3 regions of the Bacillus sp. JK106 genome follow, and region 2 is predicted to be linked to each of the others. Evidence: predicted binding sites of a transcription regulator. Region 2 holds the regulator's gene; each other region holds the start of a gene.

Region 1 (9,701 bases), on a different contig from region 2:
AGCCGCGAGTCGTGGGCCGGATTCGGCGGCCATCTTTCCATTGCCGTTTCAGAGGAAGAAGCCAAGGCCGTAGAGGGGCTGAATGACTACCTGTCGGTGGAAGAAGTAGAAACGATTTACATTCCGCTTGTGCGCCTGCTCCATCTTCATGTCACGTCTGCCGCAAGACGGAATCAGCATGTCAACGTGTTTCTGAAACATCCGCATTCAGCGAAAATCCCGTTTATCATCGGAATCGCGGGCAGCGTCGCCGTCGGCAAAAGCACGACGGCGAGAATTTTGCAAAAGCTTCTTTCCCGTCTGCCGGACAGGCCGAAGGTGAGCCTGGTGACAACCGACGGTTTCTTGTATCCGACGGCGGAATTAAAAAGGAAAAACCTTCTGTCCAGAAAGGGATTTCCGGAAAGTTACGATGTGAAAGCGCTGCTTGAGTTTCTGAACGATATAAAGTCAGGGAAAGAGAGAGTGGAGGCGCCCGTATACTCCCATCTTACCTATGACAGGGAAGAGGGCGCCGTCGAGGTTGTCGAAGGTGCGGATATCGTTATTATCGAAGGAATCAATGTCCTGCAGTCGCCAACCTTAGAGGACGACAGGGAAGATCCGCGGATTTTTGTATCGGATTTCTTTGATTTTTCGATCTATGTGGATGCCGAAGAAAGCCGGATTTTCACGTGGTATTTGGAGCGTTTCCGCCTCTTAAGAGAAACCGCTTTTCAGGATCCGGCTTCTTATTTTCATAAATTTAAGGATTTGTCTGATGCAGAAGCGGATACCATGGCCGCCTCCATTTGGGAGAGCGTCAACCGTCCGAATCTGTATGAAAATATCCTGCCGACAAAATTCAGATCGGATTTGATTTTGAGAAAAGGTGACGGCCATAAAGTTGAAGAGGTGCTGGTAAGGCGGGTGTGATATGAGGAGGAAGCGAATATTATGATGCATCATATTGAATTGTATGTATCTGACTTGAAAGCCTCCGCCCGGTTTTGGGGATGGTTTTTAGGTGAGCTCGGTTATAGGGAGTTTCAAAATTGGGACTCCGGCATCAGCTGGAAAAACGCAGGATTTTATGTTGTGCTTGTACAGACAGAGGAGCGTTTTTTAACACCGGAGTACCACAGATGCCGGGTCGGGCTGAACCATCTGGCTTTTCATGCTACATCAAGAGAGCAGGTTGACGAGATGACGGAAAAGCTGCTTGCCAGAGGATGCCCCGTGCTTTACAGGGACCGCCATCCATATGCAGGCGGAAGCACGCATTACGCTGTATACACGGAGGACCCGGATCGGATAAAGGTGGAGCTGGCTGCGCCTGCCTCTGAATGAACTATAACTTCTCGTTTTTTTCTTCGCGCAGCGCGTCGAGTTTCTTTTCGATTCTGTCCAATTGTATGCGGCGCTGCTTCAAGCTTCTGAATACGTATATCACGGCAAACAGGAAAAATGCGGCTGCAATAAATGAGATCAATTGAAAAATGACATCACCGATGTTCATCTTTTTTACCTCCGTGTGCGGCGGGCTTCTTCAGCCCGCCGTTTTTTCATTTTGACCGATGTGAAGACATGGGGGATGAATCATTTCTCTCTTAGCTTTGTGTTTTTCTGAGAATGAATAGTTTCTGCATGTGGCTTATGACCACTTTTGCGGCCGCATATCCCGGAATGGCCAGCAGCATCCCGGCAATTCCTGAGAATTTGCCGGCGGCAAGCAGAAGAAAAATAATGGTCAGCGGGTGAATGTCCAGCTTCCGTCCCATAATTTGCGGGGAAATCAGCTGGCTTTCAAGCTGCTGGACAATGACGACGACCGTAATCACCAGCACCGCCTCGGTCGGTGAATCGAACAATCCGACAATGACTCCGGGAAATGTGCCGATCCAAGGCCCGATAAACGGAATCAGATTTGTCACCATGGCGAACGCGCCCAGAACGAGCGGATAATCGAGCCCGATGATAAAATAGCCGATTGTGACGAGAACGCCGACACAGAAACTGACGAGCAGCTGTCCTTGTATGTATGAACTGAGAGCTTCATCCATGTCCCGAAGGATTTGTTTTCCTTCTTTTTGATGTTTTTCCGGAAGAAGCCGCAGCAGTCGCCGGGGGGCTTTATTTCCTTCTTTTAACATGTAATACAGCGCAAACGGAATAATGGCTGCGGTGATGGCGGCATTGGCAGCCGTACCGGCCAGACTGCTGAGAGAATCAGCGATTGAACCGGAATAATTTGCGGCTTTGTCCGCTAATTTTTTAAAGGAATCCCCATGCTGAAGCCTGGAAAACCATTTGCTGTCCTGAAGGTGTCCGATCCAATTTTCAGCTTTTGCGGAAAGCTCCGGAATATGATCTGTGAAGGCTGTAAACTGTTTTTGAACGGCAGGGCCCGCCGTATAAAGGAAGAGGACAAAAAGGCCGGCTGCTCCCGCATAAATCGCTAAAATCGCGATTCCTTCGGGCAGCTTTAATTTCGCATGCAGCAGTCTGACGAGCGGGCGGCACAAATAGTAAAGGACGCCCGATAATACAATGGGCGGAAACAAGGTTTTAACCGTAATCACAACAGGCTGGAACAAAAAGTCTATTAATGTTCCGAGATAAATGATGAGAAATAACAGAAGAACGGCATAACCGATCTTGAAATAAGGCCCGACAGGCATATCCTGCACCACGCAATCTTTAAGGGTTTACTCTCGGACGTTTCCCTTATCGCCCAGTGCATAAACGTCCGTGTCAGGAAAACTGCCCCTGATTGGTGACGTAATCGTAGATAATATCTTCTACATGGGCATGGAGATCCTCATCGGGTTCTTCATTCCTTCTTTCTTCTAAAGCTTTTTTTAAACTCTGTTTTTCATAGGGGCTCAGCGGATCTGTCGACACATTCCGTCCATACTGGCGGAGGGCTTGTCCCAGCATTTTTTCTATAAATTGATCCATCATATATTCTCCTATTCTTGTCATTCATCTTTATTCTACTAAATATCATGTGATCCTCCCACTCTTCTATCATATTTTCTGTCAGGACGATTTAGGCTCTTATTCCAGTTCAGCCGAGAGAATAAGATGAAACGGCAGCGTTAACGCATCTTCATCGTTTATGATTTTTAAACGTTTTTCGTCATGCCTCACTTGTTTTACCCATCCCCAAAAGCGGCGGGGGCCGTGTGCTGAAGCATAGGTGACCGAGATGGCTCTGTCTTCTTCAATCGACGCCGCAATGATGCGGTTCATGTCGTTCAGTTGCTCTTCGCTCAGTTCCGGAGGCCGGAATTCCCGTTCTTTTCGTTTTTTTGCAAGCAGCTGCTCCCGATGTTCGGGCAGCATCATCCGGCTTGATTCCCACATGACATTATACCCGGGTGTTAATTTGTTCGGATTCATGTATATCACCTCAATTATTTGTAATGCCCGCCGATTTTTTCAGCCCGGTGAAAGGCTTGGCCGGCCTCTGTCAGCGAAGCGGCATGGAGGAGCGACGCAGGGCCGTACCGCTCATGAATATCATCCAATACTTTGCCGAGACTGATCTTTTTTTCCTGAGCATCAAACAGGCTCAGCTGAACATAATCACAGGGCTCCAGCTGGGAAAGGGAGACGCCGGCGCTGCGGACGGGCTCACCGTTCCAATGCTCTTTGAAGAGCTTGACCGCCGCTTTAAAAATATCCATTCCGAAATTAGTCGGAGAGACCAGCTTTCTCTGTCTGTGAAAACCTGAAGGGAATTCAAAATCAGCGCCTCTGATGCTGACCGAAACCGTATGGCCGATGTATTGTTTGAAACGGGCGCGGCGGGCCACTTCTTCGCTTAACTCCAGCAGCACGACTTTGATATCCTCAAAGCGGCTGTAGTCTCTCGGGAGGGTCATGTTATGGCCGATCGCTTTTTGCCGGCTGTGCGTGTTGACGGTGACCGGAGAGGGATCGATGCCGCGGGCTGTCCGCTGAAGCAATTCGCCGTTAATGCCCCAGCGTTTTTTCAGCAGTTCGGCGGGGTGCCCGGCAAGCCCGCCGATTGTGCTGATGCCCATCCGTCTTAAATGATGCTCCATCCGTTTTCCGATGCCGAATAATTTTCCGACCGGCAGCGGCCACAGATCCTGCCTGATATTTGACATATCCAATCTGTGAATGCCGGATGCGTTTTTTTTGGCAAAATGGTCGCAAGCCATTTTCGCGAGCGCCTTATTCGGCCCGATGCCGACACGGGCATAAATTCCGAATTCACGCATAATCGCTTGCTGAATGCTTTCGGCAATTGTAAAAGGATCACCGAACAGCCGCCTGCTTCCGGTCACGTCGAGAAACTGCTCATCGATGGAGTAGGGTTCTACAAGATCGGTATATCGTTCAAACAGTTCGGTAATCATGACGGATACATCAATATACCGCTGCATCCGCGGACGGACAATAACGGCGTCGGGACATTTGGCCTGCGCTTCCCACAGCCGTTCGGCATTTTTTACGCCGTATCGTTTGGCGAGCGGACAAGCCGCAAGCACGACGCCGCTGCGTCTTTCGGGATCTCCCGAGACAATCACGGGCCGGCTTTTGAGATGAGGCGCTTCCGCTTTTTCCACAGACGCATAAAACGATTGCATATCAACAAGAAGAATATCAGCCATAAAAAAACCTCCGGGAACATTTGTTCTGTTTTTCATTGTACCCGAACAATGATCACGTTTATACTGGTAAATCATTCCCCGGCTGGAAGACGTGCTGATTCGTTTGCTTGAAAAGAAATCATTTACAATTGCAAACAACCCACATATAATTTTTTATATTCCAATGAGAAGAGCTGACATTCATTTTGCCGGACGAAAAGGAGAGTCAATCGATAATGGATATTCGAACAATTACCTCTGAAGACTATGAAATGGTTACGTCTGTTTTGAATGAATGGTGGGGCGGCAGGCAGATGAAAGACAAACTGCCGCGCTTGTTTTTTGAACATTTTCAGGACACAAGCTTTATCACGTACGGGCCGGAGGGAATGACCGGTTTTTTAATCGGTTTTCAGTCACAATCAGACCCTGAGACAGCCTACATTCATTTTTCCGGTGTGCATCCGGATTTCAGAAAAATGCAAATTGGAAAACAGCTCTACGACCGATTTATGGAGACGGTGAAAAAAAGGGGCTGCACAAAAGTCAATTGCGTGACGGCACCTGTCAATAAAGTATCAATCGCTTATCATACAAAATTAGGCTTTGAAGTTGAAAAAGGAACCAAAACCGTAAACGGAATCCCTGTTTTTGCGAATTATGACGGTTCGGGAGAAGACCGGATTCTGTTTGTGAAATATATGTAGAGGGGGATGTATATGGGTTTTTTAGCTGACACGCCCAAACCGCCCTATTATGCGGTCATTTTTTCATCAATAAAGGGAAAATATGATGAGGAATATGAGCATACGGCAGAGCGCATGATGAATTTGGCGGGCGGACAGCCGGGCTTTTTAGGCGCGGAAAGCGTTCGGGAGGAAAACGGCTGCGGCATCACGGTTTCCTACTGGGACAGCCTGGAGGCGATTAAAAGGTGGAAAGACCATACTGACCACCGGGCGGCAAAACAAAAAGGAAAAAGCGCCTGGTATGAAGCGTACGCGGTCCGCATTACGAAGACGGAGTCACAGCGGATGTTTGCGTCAAAAGGGGCGGAAGATTGATTACATTTTTACGGCATACACAAGAACAGACGGCGCGGGAAATTGCGGCGGTTCAACGCTGCTCTTATCAAAAAGAAGCCGAGCTGATCGGCTTTTTCGGCATTCCAGCCCTGCATGAAACACCCGATGACATACAGCGGTCACGGGAGACGTTTGCCGGTTTCAAGGAAAAAGATCGGCTTGCAGGCGTCATTTCGTATGAAAAAAAGGGATATGACCTTGTCATATGCAGGCTGACGGTGCACCCGTCCGGCTTTCGGAAAGGAATCGGACAGGCGCTTATTCAATTTGTGATAGATCAAAACCGGGACGCCCAAAAAATAGAGGCGGCTACCGCCAGTCAAAACGTTCCGGCAGTCTCTCTCTATTTAAAAACCGGGTTCATAGAAGCCGGACAGACAGAGACGCCGGAAGGGCTGACCCTCTCGTTTTTTCATCTTTATCCGAAGAGGAAAGCGGAAGTTGTTCCGTACAAGCCGGAATGGAAAGAGATGTTTGAAAGAGAGAAGGCGGACTTGATCCGAATCTTCGGCCCCGCTCTTCATTCTGTCAGCCATATCGGCAGCACCTCCATCCCGGGAATGGCCGCAAAACCCGTCATTGATATACTGGCGGAGGTCAAAGATATTTTGGACGCTGACCGATTCAGTCCGCAGCTGGAAGCACTCGGCTATGAGGCGAAAGGAGAAAACGGGATAGAGGGCCGGCGTTTCTTTCAAAAAGGCGGCAGCAAGCGCACACACCACATCCACATATACGAAACAGGCCATCCGGATGTGAAGCGTCATCTGCTGTTCCGGGATTACCTCACTGCAAAGCCTGAAAAAGCGGCTCAATACATGGAACTGAAACGGCGGCTCGCAAAGGCATACCCATACGATATGGAAAAGTATAGTGAAGGGAAAAATGACTGGATCAAGGCGGCTGAACAAGAGGCAAAGGACTGGGAGAGCAGGCTGCTGTAAAGAAAGCAGAAACAATGCATACAGCGGCTCCGGTATGCTACAATGGCGAAAATGAAAAACGGAGGATCATCTATGCAAATACATGTGACGGATGCGGCGAAACACACACTTCAGCAGGCGATGGACGCCAACCCGGGGAAAAAAGCGCAGCTCCGCTATGACGCAGAAGGCTGCGGGTGCGCGGTGAGCGGCGTGCCGACCATCTGGCTGGCGGACGAATTAACGGGACAATGCGAAGCCATTGAAACCAACGGACTTCCGCTTTACATCCAGACCTCACAAAAAGTGTTTTTTGACGAGGAAATGACAATCGATTACAATGAAAAGGCAAAAACGCTCGTCTTAAAAAGCCCGGCAGAGATGCTGAGCCCGAGAATGAGCATATTAGTAAAGCAGGGAGAAACGGAAAGTGAATCAAAAGCTGAAAGCCATTAAACAGACGGCACAGCATAAAACGTGGGTATCCTTTCTGAACAACAACCACCCGTACAGTCTGCTGCACTGGTCCATCGGAGGCGCTGAATCCGTTCAGAAGGATGTCTGGCTGCTTCAGGATGAGATGACCTTCAAAGCGCAGGAGTTTACGACAATCGACCTCGCCATTGACTGGATCGGAGAAAATATGGACGGGATTACCGACGTTTTATGACGGGAAAGCGAAAGAACCAGCATACGTTCTTTCGCTTTTTTACGTTTGCGTCATGGTATCTAAAAAGGTTTGAACGGCTTTGCGGTAGCTCTCCGGATTTTTGGTGTACGACATGGCATGCCCGCCCGATTCGGCCAGATAGAGCATCTTCGGGCCGCGTTTTCTGCGGTGCAGCAATTCGGAAGAAGCGGGAGGTATATAATCATCTTCCTTACTGTGAATAAACAGCACGGGCTGCCGGATTCGGCTGATAACCGATAAAGGCGATACATCACGGATACGGTATCCTTCTCTCATCCGCAAAAAGAAATCAGCCAAAGGCAGAAGCGGCCACGGAGGCAGCCGGAACTCCCGCTTCAGCCTGTAGGCGAGCTGATCGCGAAAGCTTGCGAACGGACAGTCCGCAATATAAAAATCAGCGCCGTTTTCATCCTGATGCCCGCCCGCGTATAATAAGGCCGTCACCGCTCCCATCGATTCCCCGTGGATGCCGATTTGACCGCCGTCTCCCGTTTTGTGTCTCACCCAATTCACGGCTTCTTCCAAATCATCTTTTTCAAAATAGCCGTAGCTCGTCGTTCTGCCGCCGCTTTTTCCGTGCCCGCGGTGGTCATATACGAGCACATTCCAGCCTAAATCTAAAAATAAATCCATGTATTTCAATGAATTGAACGAATTTACGGTAACGCCGTGACAAATAATCATGGTGTTTGCCGTATGATGCGGGGCGACGTAAAAGCCTTTGATCTCATACCCGTGGCGTGACAGGATGACGGCCTCTTCTTTTTCCATGGCCTGAAAGGAATCAAATCTATCATGCCCGTCGGCCGTTTCTTTTTTCATGATATCTTCATCCGTCTTTTTCTTCATAAACATAATCAGATTCGTAAAAGCGAATCCGGCAGCCAAAAAGACTGCGCAAGCCGAACCGAACACCGCCAGCCATTTTTTCACACAGGCACCCTCCTTTCATATGAAAAATCCTTCCTCCGGCTTTTCAGGACCGTGAACGTTGCCGGCCTCCGGCGCTCCGTGGTACACTTGCTTCACCATATTCAGATACGGGGGGCGTAATGATGAAAAAGCAGCTGCCTAAAGAAAAACACAGCTTAAAAGACGATCTGGGGGAAGATCTGAAGGCCAGGCTTTTGCAAATGAAAAGTGAGCTGAAGGAAGAAGACGAGAAAAAACAGGCGCAGCAAAAAGCGGAACAAATCAGAAAACGAAAAGAAAAAGAAAAAAATAAAAGCTTTGAAGAGCTGCTGAATGAAAGCAGTCTCGATTGGCACAAATATAAATAAACCGGCATCTGACAAGGTGCCGGTTTTATTGTTTAAGAACGATGGGCTTCGTATACGTCCCGTTTTGTATGGTATTGCAGGGCTTTGATTTCCTGGCTGCTTAAACGCCGGGCCTCTGCAGCCGAACAGTTTTCTCTCAGCTGCTCAAGTGAGCTGGCTCCGGTGATGACAGAAGCGACGGCCGGCTGTGACAGTAAGTATTGAAGGGAAAGCTCCGTCATGCTCAAGTCAGGTGCGGCAGCGCTGATCGCTTTTTTGGTTTCTTCCAGTTCCGCAAAAGAATATGTTAAATAGCCGTTCTCTTTTACGCTTGCGGCTGCTTGATCAAGCGGTTTTTTCGTAAGAAGCCCTTTAGCGACAGGCCCTCTGGCGACAACGCTGATTCCGTTCTCCTCTAAAAGGGGAAGCCACTCCTCGGGACGCCGGTCCAGCAGGCTGTATTGCATCATAACGCTGGTGATATTTGATTTTTTCACATATTCTTTAATGACATTCGGACGAATCGAGGAAATGCCGTAATACCGGATGACGCCTTCCTGTTTTAAGTCCTCAAACGCTTCGATCGTTTTGTCAATATGATCTTCCATCGTGCCGCCATGCAGCTGATAAAGGTCGATATAGTCCGTTTTCAGCCGGCGCAGACTGTTTTTGACCGCTTCTTTTATGTATCCTTTGGAAGCATCCCAATGCCAGCCGTCTTTATCATCATTCCAGCGGTTTCCGGCTTTCGTGGCTAAAATGATGTCGTGCCTGCGGTTTTTGACGGCCTCCCCGACAATTTCCTCATTTCTGCCGAAATCATAAAGATCAGCGGTATCTAAATAATTGATTCCAAGCTCGATCGCTTCATCCAAAATAGACAGCGCTTCAGCTTTATCCGTGCCCAGCGACATACAGCCGAGCCCGATTTCGCTTATTTCTAAATCAGAATGTCCCAGTGTGCGTTTTCTCATCGTTTCGCTCCTTTTTATAGTCTTTTATTGACCGTAATATAAAGGCGCGAAGTTTTCAACTGTTAAGGCCCGGTGATCCAATCTCCGACATAGCGGAATGTCCGTCCGTATTCTTTCAGTTTAGCCCGCACTTCCCACGCCTTTCCGACCAATACGATACTTTTA
Region 2 (9,701 bases):
GATCATCACGGAAATTGCCATGGCCGCTGCAATAACGGATGAAATTATAATCATCATCTTTATCATTCCTTTGCTTGCACGGAGTTTGATACTATATACTATACTCCAAAAACATAAAAAAAACCAATTTGAAAAGAGAACACGTTTACGTTCCCGTTACCCGGCCTACGGCCTCCAGCACTTTAGATGCTTCAAACGGTTTAACGATAAAGTCTTTAGCGCCTAATTCAATCGCTTCCAGAACGATCCGCTGCTGCCGCATGGCGGTGCACATGATGATCCGGGCTTTCGGGTCAAAAGCTAAAATATCCTGCAGCGCCTGTATACCATTTTTGACCGGCATGGTAATATCCATTGTCACCAGGTCGGGACGGATTTTTTGATATACTGCCAGGGCTTCCTCGCCGTCAGCCGCTTCCCCGGCCACTGTGTAATTTGCCGATTCCAGAATCTCTCTGATTTTCACCCTCATGAACTTGGCGTCATCTACAACTAAAACTCGTGTCATATTCCCCTCCACATATTTAACATTAACTAGTCTTATTGTACCAAAAACGAAAGGGTATATAATAGTTCAAAAGTTATTAATCTGTTACAGACCCGTAAATCCTCCGAAAAGATTTGACAGAACGATCAGAATGTAGCTCATCCAGTTAAAAAACAGCATAACTCCGATCAGAATCATAAGAATGCCGCCGATTTTCATGATAAGCAGCTGATGCTTGCGAATCCAATTCATTCTGGTAATAAAAAATGAAAGAACAAGAAAAGGAATCGCAAAACCGAGAACATATAAAAACATATACGGCACTGCTGAAGAAGGATTTGTATTTGCCAGCGAAAACACGGCTCCTAAAATAGGCCCGCTGCACGGCGACCATCCGGCTGCAAACGCAAGACCGATCAGAACCGAACCGATAAACCCCTCCGGACGGCGCTTAAAGTGAATGCGCCGCTCTTTCATCATGAATTTCGGCTGAAACACGCCAGCAGTAATCAGCCCGAAAAGGATCAGCATGATAGCGCCGAACTGGCGGATCGCTTCATGATATTGGGTAAAAAAACTGCCGATAAACGAAGTTCCATATCCCAATGCGATAAAAATCACGGAGAAACCAAGCAAAAAACAAAGTGTATGCACGAGGCCACGCTTTTGCAGCATCACCTTTTCTGTTTTCACCTCGTCCATACTGACACCAGTTATGTAAGATAAAAAGGCGGGGTACAGCGGCAGACAGCATGGAGAAATGAAAGACAGAAATCCGGCCCCAAACGTCAGAAAGTAATTAAAACTCACGATGACACACTCCCTTCGAGTTATGACAAAATCATTTCATTTTTTTAACACTTTCCCGAGAAGGATTACTTTTTATAGAAAAAGCTTATATAATTTAATTTGACATCGAGATATTATACTCCTTCTTATTTGAAAAACAGTATAAATGTGGATATAATAATAGCGACTCAGGTGAAAGATTTATGTATGAAAGGATATATCCCTGTGATTAGAGAGCATCTATTAAATGAAATTGAAAAAAAACGGGCAGAGCTGCTTAAAATCGTCATGACAAACGGAATGACATCAAACATTACGATAGAACTCAGCCAGGAGCTTGACCACCTTCTCATACAATACCAAAAAGAACTGCACACCGGCAGTTGGGGTGAAACATGACGCCAAAATAAAAAACCCTCTCCGGGTTTTTTATTTTTATAACCATGTATCTCTATATCATAATCTGTACGTATTATTTCGCTTGATTATTCATGGCTTTCATCATTTGATTAATTTTCTTTTGAGAAGGTTTCATTCCCATTTGCATCATCATCATGCGTAACATTTGTTCATTAATAGGCGGATTCTTTTTCAAATAGCTCATCATATATTTACGAGCAATAAAAAACCCGAGTGCAACACCTATGAGCAATGCGACAACGCCCACTAGGATGCCAACCCATAAAGTCATTTTATTTCCTCCTTCATGTTGTCTAGTTTAAAGTGTACTAAACCAAAGGCTATTATACAACATTTACATCTCTTTTTCCTCGTTTTTAGACAAAATTTCTTTCTCTGACCGGATTTAACCACCCGTAACGCCGTGTCTTGAAATCCATTGCAAGAAAACAGGGGCTGATTTTACGCAGAATCTCAAAGAAAATCGTTTCCGCCTCATAATCTCCCGAAGCCGCAATCTCAATTAAACTGTCTTTCATCATGAAGGTGGCGCGGCCCTTTTCTCCGGGCAGTGTAAGCCGGTAAATGGAATCCAAACGGCTGTAACTCATTCGGTTTAAATGCAGCTGGAGATGCTGATGCATATGTATCACCGGAATCGGTTCCGTTATATATTGAACTTGCTTTTCTGTCATTTGATATTCCTGGGGTGTCAGATCTGTCCAATGATAGTCTCGAAACAACTCAAACATAGCCGTTTCCCGCCCGAAGTAGTGGTTCGCAAACTCATCCTTTATCAGGTGCGTATAGTAATGACGTTCCATTTCCTCATCCCCTTCTACAGCGCTTCGTTATTGCTTTCTATTATACAAAAGGAGAAAAGAAAGAATTGTCTATTACTGTTACGCCGCCCCTTCTATTTTTGTCGCATAAACAGGAAAAAGAGGATGATTTGACTCATCCTCTTTTGTCTCGTTATTTGTTTAGAAGTTTTTTCACCCGGTCAACTACGTTTTCTGCAGTAAACCCGTATTCTTTCATAATTGTTTCTCCCGGAGCTGAAGCACCGAAACGGTCAATTGCGAGAACGTCTCCTTCAAGACCGGTAAATTTGCCCCATCCGAAGCTTGAACCCATTTCGATCGCAAGACGTTTCGTCACATTCGGAGGAAGCACGCTGTTTTTGTACTCGGCCGATTGTTTTTCAAAGCGGTCCCAGCTCGGCATGCTGACTACAGATACGTGAATGTTTTCTTCAGCCAGTTTCGCTTGAGCTTCGATCGCAAGTCCGACTTCAGAACCTGTCGCTAAAAGAAGAGCGGCCGGTGATTCCGTTTGGGCTTTGGAAACGATATAAGCCCCTTTTTCCACGCCTGCATACGCTTCTTCAGCCTGCTGATCAATCGTCGGCAGGTTTTGGCGTGTCAATACAAGAGCTGTCGGATGATCTTGGCTTTGAACGGCAACCTTCCATGCAGCTGCGGTTTCATTTCCGTCAGCAGGTCTGATCACAGAAAGGTTAGGAAGTGCGCGTAAAGAAGCAAGCTGCTCAATCGGTTCGTGAGTCGGCCCGTCTTCTCCTACGGCAATACTGTCATGCGTGAATACATAAGTGACAGGGAGTCCCATCAATGATGCCAGACGAATGGCAGGTCTTAAATAATCAGAGAATACAAAGAATGTGCCGCCGAATACGCGGAGGCCGCCGTGAAGCGCCATTCCGTTTAATGCAGCGCCCATCGCAAATTCACGGACACCGAACCAGAAGTTTTTCCCGGCGTAGTCTTTGGCCGTGAAGTCTCCTCCATTTTTGATTGTCGTTTTATTTGAACCCGCAAGGTCAGCAGATCCCCCGACAAAGAAAGGAATTTTCTTGGCGATCCCGTTCAGCACCTCACCTGAAGATGCGCGGGAAGCAAGGCTGCTGCCTTTTTCATAAACGGGAACTTCCTGATCCCAGTCTTTAGGAAGCTCGCCTTTCATGCCGAGTGACAGCTGTTCAGCAAGCTCAGGATATTTTTCTTTATAAGCCGCGAACAGTTCATTCCATTCCTGTTCTTTTTTCGAGCCGGCTTCTTTTACAGCTTGATTGAAATGCCCGTATACTTCTTCCGGAACATAAAAATCTTCTTCAAACGTCCAAGCATACGCTTCTTTTGTCAGCTTGCTCTCTTCTAGTCCTAACGGAGCGCCGTGAACGCCGGATGTGCCCGCGCGGTTTGGAGAACCGAAACCGATCGTGGTTTTCACTTCAATCAAAGTCGGTTTTTTATCATTCTGGCGCGCTTTTTCAATTGCAGCCGTCAATTCAGCGATGTTGTTTCCGTCCTCAACATAAAGAACTTCCCAGTTCATTGCTTCAAAACGCTGCTTTACATTTTCAGAGAAAGAACGGTCTAAATCGCCGTCTAAGGAAATGTCATTAGAATCGTATAATACGATCAGGCGGCCTAATTCAAGATGGCCTGCAAGAGAAGCGGCTTCGGAAGAAATGCCTTCCATTAAATCGCCGTCTCCGCAAATACTGTATGTATAATGATCAACTACATTGAATGAATCACGGTTATATGTCTCAGCCAGATGGCGTTCTGCAATTGCCATTCCCACTGCCATTGCAATCCCCTGTCCAAGCGGCCCGGTCGTTGCGTCTACTCCGGCTGTATGCCCGAACTCCGGATGTCCCGGTGTTTTGCTTCCCCATTGACGGAACTGTTTCAAGTCTTCAATGCTGAGGTCATATCCGCTTAAATGCAGCATGCTGTATAAAAGCATTGAACCGTGGCCTGCTGATAAAACAAAGCGGTCGCGGTTAAACCAGCCCGGATTCTGCGGATTTACATTCATAAATTTCGTCCACAGCGTGTATGCCATCGGAGCGGCTCCCATCGGCATGCCCGGATGTCCGGAATTCGCTTTTTCAATTGCGTCTATAGATAGTGTACGAATGGTGGCAACTGATTTCTTTTCAATTGTATCCATTATAATCCCCTTCCTTATTGTTGTACCTTTTCATCATAAAGCGATGCTGACTTTTTCTCAACTCTTTCAGCTTAAATTTGAGATAAACTTGTTGAAAATTGTCGTAAAGCACATCCTGATATTAGTATATACGAAAAAAGAATACGTATTGCCGTATTCTTTCTGTTTAGTGAAGATTATTTTTCTGTTGTTCTCTTTTTAATTTTTCAGGGGTGACATCGTTGCCTTCCGGATCAATCACTTTTACGCTCTTTAACGTATTTTTCATTGAGGAGCGGAATCCTTTCAAATACTCCTGGCGAAGCTTTTGCTGTTCAGCTTTTTCCTCATCCGTTATCGTGTTTGATTTAGCTTTTTGAGCCAATTCGTTAATTCTTGCGATTTTTTCTTTAGAAATCATAATAAGCTCCTTTGGTGCGTGTTGATTATATACTACTAAAACGCAGTCTTTTTTACAACTGATGCGCGTCAGCTGCCTTCTGTGTCTGCGTTATATTCCTGAAACCGCCGGTGAACCGTGGCTTTGGACACGTCATAGCCGAATCCTCTTAGGGTCGCTGCGATTTCTGCAAAGGTAAGCTTGTTGGCTCTCAGCCTGATAATTTCCGAAACCGGAACCTCTTTTTTTTCTTTTCCGCTGTTTTCATGTCTGTTTTTCAGATTCCGTTCAGGTTTGTAGCCGTTTTTCACGGCTCTTTTCATTCCCCGCCGGATTTTCATATTGTGAATTTTCCTTTGATATTCCTCAACAATACTGACGATTTCAAGTACCATCGAATCAGCTTCGGAAAGCTCCAGTTCACCTTTATGAGCCGTCGTATATATCTTTACGTTCTCCCTGTAAATACAATGCAAAAGCGCAATCTTGGCGTTTCCTCTTCCCAATCTCGTTTCGTCCTGCACCAATATCGCGTCAATATGTGATTTTTTAATTTCATCAAGCATTTCAAATACTCCGTCGCGGTCCATTTCATAACCGCTGGCTTTCTCAGAAATGACTTTCACGACTTCCATGCCGTTTGCAGCAGCGATCTCACTGAGCTCTTCTTCCTGTCTTTTTAATGACGTTTGCTGCTGTTCTTTGTTTGTGCTTACGCGGGCATAAATGAGCGCCTTCATTTCTCTCTTTCCTCTCTAATTGACAATGGCCAGCTGATATACGGCCGGATGCTTCTTCTTAACCGGAAGAATAAGTTCGTCTCCGGGCTTTATATCAGCAGTTTGGAGATGATTATTCTCCGTCACCCACTCAATGAAATCTTCTTTATTAATGTGTTTCTTTTCTGCTACATGATCCGCAAGTGACCAGAGTGTATCGCCGTCCTGAACCTTTATTTTAACATATTGGCTGAGGGACTGATCATTTCCCGCACATGAGACAAGTAAAATAGCGGCACTTAAAATCGCAGTAAACAGCCCGACAAATATGATAGATTCTTTCGCCATGTAAATAACCTCCGATAAGAATGTTTGTTCGCTTTTTATATCTTTCAGTATATACGAACAAATGTTTCTGTCAATCGTTTTTTTCGAACCTATGTTTGTACTGTCAGGAAAATCATGCTATAATCTACTTAAAATCGACGTTTTGAGGTGCGAAATATGACGAAGCTATCAAAAAGGCAGCTTGATATCCTGCGTTTTATTAAAGAAGAGGTAAAAACGAAAGGATATCCGCCTTCTGTAAGAGAGATAGGAGAAGCAGTAGGACTGGCTTCCAGTTCAACCGTGCACGGCCATTTGGCGCGGCTGGAGACAAAAGGCCTGATCAGACGGGACCCTACTAAACCGAGGGCGATTGAGGTATTGGATGAAGAAGAAGTCCATATTCCGAAAAGCCAGGTCGTAAACGTTCCGGTCATCGGGAAAGTGACGGCGGGTATTCCGATTACGGCTGTTGAAAATATCGACGAGTATTTCCCGCTTCCTGACCGGATGGTTCCTCCGGGCGAACATGTCTTTATGTTAGAAATCATGGGAGAAAGTATGATTGACGCCGGCATTTTTGACAAAGATTACGTCATTGTCAAACAGCAGAACACGGCCAATAACGGAGAAATCGTCGTAGCTATGACCGAAGATGATGAAGCGACGGTTAAGCGCTTCTATAAAGAAGACAATTATGTGCGGCTGCAGCCGGAAAATCCGACGATGGAGCCGATTATCCTGCAAAACGTAAGCATTTTGGGGAAAGTGATCGGCGTATTCAGAGCCGTCCATTAATTCTATTAAACTTCATTTATCGTAAAAAACCCCTCTGTAAGGGGTTTTTTTGCATAAAAAAAGCAGATTCGCCCTGGCTTAAGAAACGAACCTGCTAAGGAGGAAAAACTTACATTCTTATTATCCGACATCACACTTTTGAAGTCAACTAATAATGTTTCCCTCAAGAAACTTTTCGTCCATTTTTCAACTTTGTATATTTGTGCGTGATGAATTTGCTTTTGTTTATCTTTTCTTTGGGCGGGTACGTCAAAAATTCATCTATGAATATTTAGTACATAGTGCAATAAGTTAAATATAAATATAAAAAAACCCGCTGCCTTTAGCGAGTATCTATTTTCAATCAAAATGATAATATTCTACACCGTAAAACCCTTTAATATAGACGGGACCACAGACGTTTGAAGAACTTTCAACCAGAATCCTGTATTTGTGATACGGATCAATTGATTTTTTATCCTGGGCACTGAGGTTTAGCCAGCTGCCGCTGTAGTTTTTAGAACTTAATGTATAAAAATTTCCGTTCAGCGCCATCCGCTGGAGTTTCATGCTTAAACCGCACGAAGAGTTGTTCATTATGGTGAACTTATAGCCTAAAAAATAATCGTCGGCAGCTACAGTCCCCGGATTTTCAATATGAAACTCTTTTGCGTTTCCCTCCAAAGTGAAGCTTGTTTTTGATCCGAATTCAGTGGTAGCCGCTTTAGCTGAGTGTATTCCGCTAAAACATAATAAAAAAACAGCAATACATATCCAATATTTTTTCATTTGCATCCCCCTTTTTACATATTTTAACTTGTGCATCCTGTGATGTCTATTCACATTTTACTTTATAACCACTATATACCAGTTTAAAAATTTGCGGATTGCTTACAATGAAGACTAAACGAAATAACGAAGGTGGTTCAAATGAGACACGTAATTGCTTTCGCTTCTAAAACTGCGCTCACACTTGCTTTACTGTACATTGTTCTGGATCTTATGTACCAAGTAACCTTTTTAAACGTTCTGTTTATTACAGTGATCTTAAGTTTAATCACTTATTTTGCGGGTGATTGCATGATTCTGCCGAGAACAAGCAATTTCACAGCCGTTGCAGCTGATTTCGGAATTTCATTCATTATATTATGGATATTCCTGATGAACATTGGCGGGTTTAATGTCTCTCCTGCCGCGGCATCGGTTATCTCTGCACTTTGCATTTCTGTTTTTGAGGCATTTTTTCACCGGTATTTGCAGCAATATGTACTTCCCGAAGATTACCAGGACACAACAGAGACGGATAGCACGCTATGGAGCTATCAAACCGAGGCGTCTGAAGAATTAGTGCCGGAAAAAGACCCTCAGGAAAAAACATAAAAAGGAGGCAATCGCCTCCTTCTCTTTTTATTTTTGCTTCTGATCGTCCAGCGGCAGCTGCAGCAGTGAGTCTGTGCCTGTCGCTTTCGGCGTTTTTCCGTCCCATTTTTCAATCCATTTATATTTGATCATTTCATCGGACATTGATTTCTTAATGATTTCGTTATAGTCAGCGATCCCTTCCGCTTCAATTTTTTTCTTTTTCGCTTCGGCTTCGGCTATTTTAATTTCAGTTTGTGTCCGTTCAAGTTCCTGTGAAGACTTCACCCTTGCATCGATGGCTTCCTGTGTGGCTTTATCCGGCTTTGGTACGCCAAGCGTCAGATCATCAATTAAAAATCCAAGACTCTTCATATCATCAGCAAATCTCTTTTGAACATCGGCAGCGGCTTCTGCAGATTTTTGCCCGTATGTGTCAATAACCGAGTATTTGCTGATTGATTTTCGCGCCGCATCCCACAGCCTTGTTTTTAAATATGTATTTTCGATCGTTTCCACATCTACCGCCCCGAATTTGTTAAACAGATCGACTACTTTATCAGGCTGCACGACATAGTTGTAAGCGATATCCATTTCAATATTTTTACCGTCAGAGGTTGCCACTTTTATATTTTCATTATTCACTGTCTGCATACGCACCGGGTATTCCGTCACTTTATTAAATAATCCGACTAAGTGCCAGCCTTGGTCCAATGTGTCGGATTTTACCCCGCCATTCGGTGAGTATACAACCCCGACATAACCGTTCGGTATTTTTTCAATGAATAGTGACGCTGTGACGCCCGCAATTAAAAGGGCTGCACCTATAATCACACCGCCGAGAATTTTTTTTGTGTTTCCGCGCTTATTTTCGCTCATGCTGATCTTCTTCCTCCCATGACTTTTTTAATTTTTTGGCTCCGCTTCCCACTTGTTTAAAGATTGGACTAAGCATCAGCCATAAACCGAATCCGATGATGACAAGAAGAATGATAGACCCGATCATCACTTTCATTTGCCCACCTCTTTTCTTTCATCCTGTCAATTATGTATACGATCTTAAGAACTTAAAGTTTCATAAATTTCAAAAGAAAAAGCCCCGCCGACAAAATAGGCGTGCTTATTAATAATTGTCACTGATAAAATCAGAAATCGTTTTTGTGAATTGATAAAAGGTCTTATTTTGTGTGGATGCTCTGCTTTTCAGCGTAAAAGTGTCAAATAGTGATGTTCTGAAGCCGGTGCTCATTTCGATTTGGATACTCAATCCGGATGAAGATTGATTGGCAAGGTTGTTCGGACTGACGCCTGCATATTTATCATTTGTGCCAAGAAGAACGGCTGGATACCCGTGCCGTTTCAGCACATCGGTCAAAAGTTCGGCCCGTTCTCTGTCTGTACCGCCGATTTTTATCTTTTTATCATCACTGCCGTAACCGTGCAATGAAATGACATTAGAGTGCTCTTTCACCATTTGCACGGCCTT
Region 3 (9,701 bases), on a different contig from region 2:
CTGTATGGGACCCGGGGCAGAACCGATTGCTTACTGAACATCCGGAAAACATTAAAGTCATCCTTTGGAAAGGGCATTGCTCCGTACACGAAAAGTTTACAGCGGAAAATATTTCTCAGCTGCGGCAGCGGGATTCCGGCATCCGCATTATCGTTCATCCGGAATGTTCGCGGGAAGTGGTCTCGCTCAGTGACGACAGCGGGTCTACCAAATATATTATTGATACGATTGAACAGGCAGAACCGGGAAGCAAGTGGGCGATCGGCACGGAAATGAATCTTGTTCAGCGCCTCATTCACTCGCACCCGGATAAACAGATTGAATCATTGAATCCCGATATGTGTCCGTGTCTGACAATGAACAGAATCGACCTGCCGCATTTATTGTGGTCGCTTGAGCAGCTTGAAAAAGGCGAGCCGAAGGGTGTCATTAAAGTTCCGGAAGCGGTTCGGACAGAAGCGCTTCGTGCTTTGAACAGAATGCTGAGTCATACGTAATCATAAAAATTTCCCCTCCTTCCCAAATTTTTTATCATCATGCCCAGTCCACCGGCATATAGTGTGAAGAAACGTATTGTAATGACAAATGTACCGTTCACGTTTTGTGCATAGGAGGGGAAAACGTTGAAAATTCATATCGTTCAAAAAGGCGATTCGCTCTGGAAAATAGCTGAAAAATACGGAGTTGATCTTGAAGAGTTAAAAAAACTGAATCATCAGCTTAGCAATCCAGACTTAATTATGCCTGGAATGAAGATAAAGGTGCCTTCAGAAGCCGTTCCGGTCAGAAAAGAGCCCAAGGCCGGCTTCGGAACGTCTGCGCATAAGCATGAGCATCCATATGCCAAAGAAAAACCGAAATCAGTTGTGGACATTGAAGACACCATACCGGAAGAACCAAAGCCGTCAATTCCGTATGTGCCGCCAATCCCTGAAAAGCATGAAAATGTGCTGCCGGAAGCTGATATGAACCAATATTATCCGTCCAATCAGCTGTTTCAGCCGTGGTCGCCTCCTAAGCCGGAGGAACCGGTGACACATTTTGTCGAGCCGAAAGAAAAAGAGCATGACAATAACATTCCACAACAGGAGGAAATGATCAACATGGAAAACGCGAATTACCCGAATATGCCGAAGGCGCCTGAAGCCGGAAAGATGGAAGAAGAAAACGCCGCTTATCATCTGCCGAACATGCCAAACATTCCGAATGTCCCGTTTCCGAATATGCCGGCCGTTGAACCGCCTTTTATGCATTACCCGATGCCGTGCATGCCTTGTCCTTGTCCGGTTCCGGTGACACCGATGCTGCCGGGTTCGGGACTATGCCATCCGTGCTTCCCGGTAGGCGGAGGTTTCGGCGGTTTTGGAGGAGGTTATGGAGGCTTTCCGGTAATGCCGATGCCGTTACCGTACGGATTCCATCATCACGGATTCCATCATCCGGGATTTGGGCCGCAAGCGGGTTACGGTGAATATGAAAACCAAGCCCATGAAAATGCAGAGCATTATGATGGTTCTGCATCCGGTTTCGGCGGTGCTCCGTACGGTCAAATGCCGTATTACGGCGGATATTCGTCACATTACGCAAACGCGCCTCATCATGATGGAAAATATAAGGATGATGATTGCGGCTGCCATGATTCACATCACCACCACCATCATCACCACGGTTCACATCACCATCACGCAAATGTGCCTGTGCAGCCGTATCCGAATGTGGGTGCAAACGCCGGATATTTTATGCCTTACGGCGGAGCAAATCCTAATGCCGCGCCGAATCAGCCGAGTCCAAATCAAGTATTCGGACGGCCGGAGGAAGAAGAAGATTAATGTTTCGGGACGATGTATGTCGTTCCTTTTTTTATGTCCAACTGAGGAATGGACATAACTGACAAGCTTAAACCCGCCGTCGGCCGCACATCCTAAACATGAGCGGAAAACGCTCAAACAGCGATGAATCCACGGGGGGTTTTTCCATTGGGTAAAAAACTGATGACGATCGCAGGCGTTTTAGCCGTGACGGCAAGCTTAACGGCATGCGGAGCAAATAATGCCATGAATGACGGACGCTACAATCAGTCAACACGTCCGGTCGGATATTATTCGAATGATAATGATAACGGCAGACGCCAGTACGGAATGGACCATCAAGGACCCGTTTCTGAAATGATGGAAAACCGAAACGGCCGTCATAATACGACAAACGTGTCCGACCAGTATGCGCCTAATGACGGGGTTCCGTTAACGACGGACGGCACATATAACGGCCGAAATGTCAATACGCCGCCGGCAGCAATGTCTTATAATGGGTATGACAACGCCGAAAACATCAGGCTGGCGGCAAAAGTTGCAAACCGCGTGAAAAAAGTAAAAGGCGTACAGGATAGTCAGGTCATCGTGACTGACACGAGAGTCGTCATTGCCGTCAGAACAAATCATCCTTTTACGAAAAATGATGATAAACATGTCAAACATGCGGCCAAAAAATTTGCGGACGGCCGTACAATTCAAGTGTTTACCGACAACGCTACTTTTACAAAGCTGCAAGACATGAACAGAAACAGCCGTTAAACGGGACTGCCGGATGATTTCATCCGGCAGTATTTTTATGGATAAAGCTTCATCATTTCTTTACATATTCTTAAAACGCTCTTTATGTTGCGGTGTTAATATAAAAGTAATAAAACGTAACGGAGGGGCCGGAATGAAAAAAACGGAGCATGACAAAAGCCGCGGAGAAAAAACTATGTATCTGACCGTAAGGGGATACCGGCTCAAACTGACGCCCGGACAAATGAAACTGATTTCAGCCGGCCGGGCATAATCATCGGGGCAGCCCTCATATAGAGGCTGCTTTTTTTCGGCTTAAACAGACAAATGAAAGAAAACGGTTAAGCACCGGCATCTTTGGTCAAACTAGCATCAAGAGTTTGATTGAATAAAGAGGTGTTATTGGTGAAACGAATTTGCGGTGCTCGTCTATTGTTTATGCTTATCTTATCGGCTGCAGTCCTGATTTGCGGAGGAAAAGGCGCATACGGGGCGGAGGTTGAGCATTACGGGCCGCTTCGGGTGCACGTCCAGCTGGAAAAGGTCTATCTGGACGGTGATGTCGGCATCGAACATACGGATGAAACCGTTTTGGCGATGGAGGATTTTTGGGCCGCATATGCGGGCTGGACGCTCGTTGAGCAGAAAAAAGGCTTCGTCCTTTTCCGTAAGCATGTTGATGACATTTCTCCGCTCAGTAAGGTTAACGGTTATATCGGCGTTACGGACGGAGGCGTCATCTCCACTTTTCACGGCCGTCCCGGATCGCTGGCCGAGCCGATTCAATCTTTCTTCCAGATTGATATAGAAAGGCTGGAAAGCCGATTGCAAAAGCACTTGGAACACGGCATACCGTACAGGACAAAAGCGGAGTTTGAGAGCGTGATCGATCATATTAAGACTTACAGCGGCTGACTTTGACGCAAGACATGTGACACATGTCTTTTTTTTTCTGAACGGAAGGTGTCAAAGCGAACATACGTTAACTTTTCTATAAGACTTTGGCTGTTTTTGTGTTACAATGATAAGCAGTCAAAGAGGTGAATAGGTGTGATTGAATTCGTGAAGGGGACGATTGATTATGTATCTCCCCAATACATCGTGATTGAAAACGGCGGAATCGGCTATCAGGTCTTCACTCCGAACCCGTTTATTTATAAGGTAAGCAATCAAGAGACCATTTTTACGTATCATCATATAAAAGAAGACGCCTTTTCTTTGTACGGTTTTTCAACCCGGGAAGAAAAAGCGCTTTTCACAAAGCTGCTGAACGTCACCGGCATCGGGCCGAAAGGGGCGCTCGCCATCCTCGGTTCCGGTGACCCCGGAGCCGTCATCGAAGCGATCGAACAGGAAGATGAAGCCTTTTTGGTGAAATTTCCGGGTGTGGGCAAAAAAACGGCGCGGCAGATTATTCTTGATTTGAAAGGCAAACTGGCCGACGTCGTGCCTGAAATGATTGACAACCTGTTCAATCATGAAGCGCGCATTGAAAAACAAGAGGCTGAAACGGCGCTTGACGAGGCGCTTGAAGCGCTCCGGGTTCTCGGCTACGCCGAAAAAGAAATTAAAAAAGTGCTTCCTCACTTAAAAGAGGAAACGGCGCTTTCAACAGATCAATATGTGAAAAAAGCATTGCAAAAATTATTAAAGTAAGGTGATGTTCATGGATGAACGGCTCGTTTCAAGTGCAGCAGACAGCCATGAATCAATAATCGAGCAAAGCCTCAGGCCGCAGAATCTCGCCCAGTATATCGGCCAAAAGAAGGTGAAAGAAAATCTGCGCGTGTTTATCGATGCGGCGAAAATGAGGCAGGAAACGCTGGACCACGTTCTTTTATACGGGCCTCCGGGTCTCGGGAAAACAACGCTTGCGTCTATCGTGGCCAATGAGATGGGTGTGGAGATGCGGACGACGTCAGGTCCCGCCATCGAAAGACCGGGAGATTTGGCAGCCATTTTGACGGCGCTCGAACCAGGGGATGTGCTGTTTATAGACGAAATTCACAGGCTGAACCGCTCGATTGAGGAAGTGCTGTACCCGGCGATGGAGGATTTCTGCCTTGATATCGTCATTGGAAAAGGCCCGTCCGCCCGCTCCGTCCGTCTCGACCTTCCCCCTTTTACGCTTGTAGGAGCGACGACAAGGGTCGGATTATTGACCGCACCGCTCAGAGACCGGTTCGGGGTGCTGTCGCGCCTTGAATACTATACGCAGGAAGAGCTGACAGATATCGTGTCAAGAACGGCTGACGTTTTTGAAGTGGATATCGAAGAAGCTCCGGCTCTGGAGATCGCCAGACGGTCAAGGGGAACGCCGCGGGTTGCAAACCGGCTTCTCAGAAGGGTGAGAGATTTTGCCCAGGTGCTCGGCGACAGCCGCATCACGGAAGAAATCGCTCACGACGCGCTCGAACGTCTTCAAGTCGATGCGCTCGGCCTTGACCATATCGACCATAAGCTGCTGATGGGCATGATCGAAAAATTCAGCGGCGGTCCTGTCGGCCTTGATACGATTTCCGCGACAATCGGCGAAGAACCGCATACAATAGAGGATGTGTACGAACCGTATCTGCTGCAGATCGGATTTCTCCAGAGGACGCCGAGGGGACGGGTCGTGACTCCGGCTGTGTATGAACATTTTCGATTGGAGGCGCCCGCCCGTGACTGACTTTCCGAAGGTTCTCATGGTTCTTGGTGCCGTTTTGCTTATTGCCGGCGCAGTCTGGCACTTTGTCGGAAGGCTGCCCGGAGATATTTTCGTTAAGAAGGGAAATGTTACATTTTTCTTTCCCGTTGTCACTTGTATTGTGATCAGTGTGATACTATCCATTCTGCTTAATTTTTTCGGCAGAATGAAATAACAATAGACAGAATAAAGGTGAAATGATGAAAGTCGATTTATTTGATTTTGAACTGCCTGAACGCCTCATTGCCCAAGTGCCGCTGAAAGAGCGTGACGCATCGCGGTTGATGGTGCTCGACAAACAGACGGGCGGGCTGACGGACAGTTCATTTAAAGAGATTGTAAGCTTTTTTAATGAAGGGGATTGTCTCGTCTTGAACAATACCCGTGTGCTGCCTGCAAGATTATTCGGCACAAAAGAAGATACGGGAGCGAAAGTGGAGCTTCTGTTATTAAAACAGGAAGAAAATGATACATGGGAAACGCTCGTAAAGCCGGCGAAACGCGTAAAAAAAGGAACGGTCCTGACATTTGGCGACGGCCGGCTGACAGCGGTCTGCACGGAGGAGCTTGATCACGGAGGCAGAAAAATTGAATTCCGGTATGACGGGATTTTTTACGAAGTGCTTGAATCACTCGGTGAAATGCCGCTGCCTCCTTATATTAAAGAGCAGCTTGATGATAAAGAACGGTATCAGACCGTCTTTTCAAAAGAAATCGGATCTGCCGCAGCTCCGACGGCCGGACTTCATTTTACGGAAGAGATTCTGGACGAGCTGAAGCAAAAGGGTGTGCGGATTGAATTTATCACACTTCATGTGGGACTCGGCACATTCCGCCCGGTCAGCGCGGATGATGTGGAAGAGCATAACATGCACGCGGAATTTTATGAAATGACGGAAGAAACCGCCGCCTCTTTAAACGAGGTCAGAAAGGCGGGAGGGCGCATCGTGTCGGTCGGGACGACATCAACGCGCACCCTGGAAACCATTGCCGGCGAGCATGACGGCGTATTTACCGCTTCGAGCGGCTGGACGTCCATCTTCATTTATCCGGGATATGAATTTAAAGCGATTGACGGCATGATCACCAATTTTCATCTGCCGAAATCTTCCCTTATCATGCTCGTTTCTGCGCTTGCCGGCAGAGAGCATGTTCTTTCCGCCTACCGTCATGCGGTAGAAGAGGAATACCGTTTCTTCAGCTTTGGCGACGCCATGCTGATTATCTAATTTGAATGACAGGAGGCCTCATACAAAGTGGCTGAACAACCGATACGTTATGAATTTATAAAGGAATGCAAACAAACGGGAGCACGGCTGGGCAGAGTTCATACGCCCCACGGCTCCTTTGAGACGCCTGTATTTATGCCGGTCGGCACGCTTGCTACGGTAAAGACGATGTCTCCGGATGAGCTGAAATCTATGGATGCGGGCATTATTTTAAGCAATACGTACCATTTATGGCTCCGTCCGGGACACGACATTGTAAAAGAAGCGGGCGGGCTTCATAAGTTTATGAACTGGAACCGCGCGATTTTAACAGATTCCGGCGGTTTTCAGGTCTTTTCATTGAGCAAGTTTCGTAATATAGAAGAAGAAGGCGTTCATTTCCGCAATCACTTAAACGGAGACAAGCTGTTTTTATCTCCGGAAAAAGCGATGGAAATTCAAAACGCCCTCGGCTCTGATATCATGATGGCGTTTGATGAGTGTCCGCCGTATCCGGCAGAGTATGATTACATGAAACGCTCTGTGGAACGGACCAGTCGCTGGGCGGAACGCTGCCTGGAGGCGCACGGGCGCTCAGATGAGCAGGGTCTGTTCGGGATCGTACAGGGCGGAGAATACGAAGACCTGCGGACACAAAGTGCAAAAGACTTGGTTTCGCTTGATTTTCCGGGTTATGCCATAGGCGGATTATCTGTCGGCGAGCCGAAGCACGTCATGAACCGAGTGCTTGAGTTTACAACTCCGCTTTTACCGAAGGACAAGCCGAGATATTTAATGGGTGTGGGTTCACCGGATGCCTTAATTGACGGCGCCATCCGCGGCGTGGATATGTTTGACTGCGTACTGCCGACCCGGATTGCCCGAAACGGCACGGTGTTTACGAATGAAGGGCGTCTGAATATGAAAAACGCCAAATATGAGCGTGATTTCCGTCCGATTGACGAAGAGTGCAGCTGCCATACATGCAAAAATTACTCCCGCGCTTACATCAGACATTTGATCCGCTGTAATGAAACGTTTGGAATTCGATTAACAACTTACCATAACCTTCATTTTCTGTTACACTTAATGGAGCAGGTCAGACAAGCCATCCGGGAGGATCGTCTTGGTGATTTCCGAGAAGAGTTCTTTGAGCGTTACGGCTATAATAAGCCAAATGCGAAAAGCTTCTAAATAAAACCATTCTTGAAAGGAGGGAAACAGATGGGTACTTTAGGCACAATCGTTCCTATTATTTTAATGTTTGCAGTGCTTTATTTCCTGCTCATCCGTCCGCAGCAAAAGCAGCAGAAGGCCGTACGCCAGATGCAGGAAGAGCTGAAAAAAGGGGATTCAGTGGTGACAATCGGAGGATTGCACGGCACTGTTGATTCAATTGATGAAAGCAAGGTCGTCATTAAAACAGGTGATAACACCCGTTTAACATTTGACCGCCGCGCAATCAGAGAAGCTTCCGCTGAATAACAGCGAAGCTCATACATACAAAAAAAGAGCGGATTCTCCGCTCTTTTTTTATTACGCTGATCTGCTTCCTTTCAAATTCACTCCGAAAATGCCGCCCAGCATACTGACTCCCAAAAAGCCGAGATGAAACAAAAGCTGACCGGATGTAAACGTTTTTCCGAACCCTAAATATTGAAACAGCAAGATGATTAATGAAAAACAGACGGCGGTTAACGCTCCGATCATCCAGCCTTTTTCCTTCGCTTTGCCGCCCGATATAAAACCTCCCGCAAATAAAGAAAGAAAAGAAAGCGCGGTGATCAGCCAGCTGAAAGATGATTCTTCCATTGAGGTAACCGTCAGTAAAAGCGAAATCGCCAAACTCGTAAGAAGCATCACCGCAAAAATAGCCACTAAGCCGTACAAAACGCCTCTTCCCACTTGTTTCGTTTCTTCCATTTTTATCTCCTCTCCGCTCTGCGGCCTGATATATGACAAGCCGGAGCCCGTCTTTTTCTAAATGTATTCTCTGAATGTTCGAATTAGACGTAAATGCATGATGTTCAGCCCGTTTATTACATAATTCAGAGCCGATGGCAAATGCTATGACCGTTGGAGGTGCGATATGGAAGATATTTTCATTATTACGTTTCGTACGATTGTGCTTTATTTTATCATTCTTGTGATTTTCAGACTGATGGGAAAACGGGAAATCGGAGAACTGAGCATTTTAGACCTTGTCGTCTCCATTATGATTGCCGAGATTGCCGTATTGGCAATTGAAAATGTAAAAGATAAGCTTTTGCACACAATAGTGCCGATTGTCGTTTTAATGATTATTCAAGTAAGCCTTGCTTTTATTTCGCTCAAAAGCCAAAAAATACGGCAGCTGCTTGACGGAAAACCCACCATTATTATAAAACAGGGAAAAATTGATGAACGGGCGATGAGATCGCAGCGCTACAATTTTGACGATCTTCTTATGCAGCTGAGAGAGAATAACATCGATAGAATCTCTGACGTGTCGTACGCCATTTTGGAGTCTTCGGGCAAACTGTCAATCGTCAAAAAGAAAAACAATAAGGATAAGCAGATGGAAACATCGCTTATCGTTGACGGGGTCATTCAGAACGAGCATCTGGACAGAATCGGGAAAGATAAACACTGGCTTGAAAAAAATTTAGCAAAAAGAGGATATCGCGATCTTTCGGTTATATCATTCTGCACGTTTACGGACGGCGCTTTTTTTATTGATCTTAAAGATGAAAAAGGGGAGCCATAAATCGGTTTCACCGCGTCACGAACTTGCCGATGACCGGAATACGGATCAGCTCTTCCCTTTTAATCAGCCTGAATAACAGAAGAAGCGCAATGTACAAAGCCGCCGTCATTGCAATCCAGCCTGTGAGATTAACAGCCTCTGATCCTGAAAAATGAACGGCGTGCTTGATGATGCGGCTGACATAACCGCAAATGAATATGACGGCAAAACAGAGCGCGTATTCTTTTATTTTAATGCTGATCGGAAGCACCTTGCTTACGGTGGCCGCATGCAGCAGGGTGACAAGGACCATCCCCGTTACAATCGCAAGTGCGGCGCCCATGATGCCCAAGGAAGGCCTGGTCGCCAAAACAAAAATTAGGCCGGTTTTGACAGCGGCGCCGATAAAACTGTTCATCATGGCTGCCCCGGCTAAATTGAGAGCCTGCAGCACCGCCTGAAGGGGCCCCTGAAAATAGTAAAGCAGAAAAAACGGCGCCATCACTTTAACAAATACCGCCGCATTAGTT

Evidence for each region. Region 2 encodes LexA, which represses DNA repair genes until DNA is damaged. Its sites were predicted from a motif close to CGAACATATGTTCG; they were not measured.
Region 1: ACWJJS_RS12125 (DNA polymerase IV) is a predicted target of LexA. The motif match lies at 4,639-4,652, and genes of this name have one in related genera.
Region 3: ruvA (Holliday junction branch migration protein RuvA) is a predicted target of LexA. The motif match lies at 3,522-3,535, and genes of this name have one in related genera.

The regions. Positions count from the first base shown of each region.
Region 1 covers NZ_JBSJQC010000003.1:306,289-315,989, reverse strand. The annotation lists gene coaA (type I pantothenate kinase) at 1-915, shown strand, start outside; gene ACWJJS_RS12150 (VOC family protein) at 940-1,329, shown strand; gene ACWJJS_RS12145 (DUF4083 family protein) at 1,331-1,498, opposite strand; gene ACWJJS_RS12140 (AI-2E family transporter) at 1,590-2,660, opposite strand; gene ACWJJS_RS12135 (YqzH family protein) at 2,734-2,940, opposite strand; gene ACWJJS_RS12130 (YolD-like family protein) at 3,040-3,384, opposite strand; gene ACWJJS_RS12125 (DNA polymerase IV) at 3,399-4,625, opposite strand; gene ACWJJS_RS12120 (GNAT family N-acetyltransferase) at 4,841-5,311, shown strand; gene ACWJJS_RS12115 (antibiotic biosynthesis monooxygenase family protein) at 5,324-5,668, shown strand; gene ACWJJS_RS12110 (bifunctional GNAT family N-acetyltransferase/GrpB family protein) at 5,665-6,633, shown strand; gene ACWJJS_RS12105 (iron-sulfur cluster biosynthesis family protein) at 6,706-7,068, shown strand; gene ACWJJS_RS12100 (DUF2552 family protein) at 7,043-7,282, shown strand; gene ACWJJS_RS12095 (alpha/beta hydrolase) at 7,322-8,236, opposite strand; gene ACWJJS_RS12090 (YqkE family protein) at 8,359-8,583, shown strand; gene ACWJJS_RS12085 (aldo/keto reductase) at 8,616-9,536, opposite strand; gene mciZ (Z-ring formation inhibitor MciZ) at 9,599-9,701, opposite strand, start outside.
Region 2 covers NZ_JBSJQC010000002.1:966,301-976,001, reverse strand. The annotation lists gene ACWJJS_RS10060 (CcdC family protein) at 1-66, opposite strand, end outside; gene ACWJJS_RS10055 (response regulator) at 146-508, opposite strand; gene ACWJJS_RS10050 (cytochrome c biogenesis protein CcdA) at 593-1,300, opposite strand; gene ACWJJS_RS10045 (aspartyl-phosphate phosphatase Spo0E family protein) at 1,502-1,675, shown strand; gene ACWJJS_RS10040 (YneF family protein) at 1,749-1,967, opposite strand; gene sirA (sporulation inhibitor of replication protein SirA) at 2,053-2,499, opposite strand; gene tkt (transketolase) at 2,651-4,654, opposite strand; gene ACWJJS_RS10025 (DUF896 domain-containing protein) at 4,821-5,054, opposite strand; gene ACWJJS_RS10020 (YneB family resolvase-like protein) at 5,123-5,773, opposite strand; gene yneA (cell division suppressor protein YneA) at 5,789-6,100, opposite strand; gene lexA (transcriptional repressor LexA) at 6,257-6,877, shown strand; gene ACWJJS_RS10005 (hypothetical protein) at 7,217-7,645, opposite strand; gene ACWJJS_RS10000 (YndM family protein) at 7,787-8,236, shown strand; gene ACWJJS_RS09995 (prohibitin family protein) at 8,264-9,094, opposite strand; gene ACWJJS_RS09990 (hypothetical protein) at 9,081-9,230, opposite strand; gene ACWJJS_RS09985 (poly-gamma-glutamate hydrolase family protein) at 9,339-9,701, opposite strand, start outside.
Region 3 covers NZ_JBSJQC010000003.1:645,052-654,752, reverse strand. The annotation lists gene nadA (quinolinate synthase NadA) at 1-497, shown strand, start outside; gene safA (spore coat assembly protein SafA) at 624-1,829, shown strand; gene ACWJJS_RS13735 (YhcN/YlaJ family sporulation lipoprotein) at 1,977-2,570, shown strand; gene ACWJJS_RS13730 (hypothetical protein) at 2,704-2,823, shown strand; gene ACWJJS_RS13725 (intercompartmental signaling factor BofC) at 2,955-3,464, shown strand; gene ruvA (Holliday junction branch migration protein RuvA) at 3,600-4,205, shown strand; gene ruvB (Holliday junction branch migration DNA helicase RuvB) at 4,216-5,220, shown strand; gene ACWJJS_RS13710 (DUF2905 domain-containing protein) at 5,213-5,413, shown strand; gene queA (tRNA preQ1(34) S-adenosylmethionine ribosyltransferase-isomerase QueA) at 5,439-6,467, shown strand; gene tgt (tRNA guanosine(34) transglycosylase Tgt) at 6,495-7,640, shown strand; gene yajC (preprotein translocase subunit YajC) at 7,671-7,931, shown strand; gene ACWJJS_RS13690 (TIGR04086 family membrane protein) at 7,983-8,369, opposite strand; gene ACWJJS_RS13685 (DUF421 domain-containing protein) at 8,536-9,192, shown strand; gene spoVB (stage V sporulation protein B) at 9,200-9,701, opposite strand, start outside.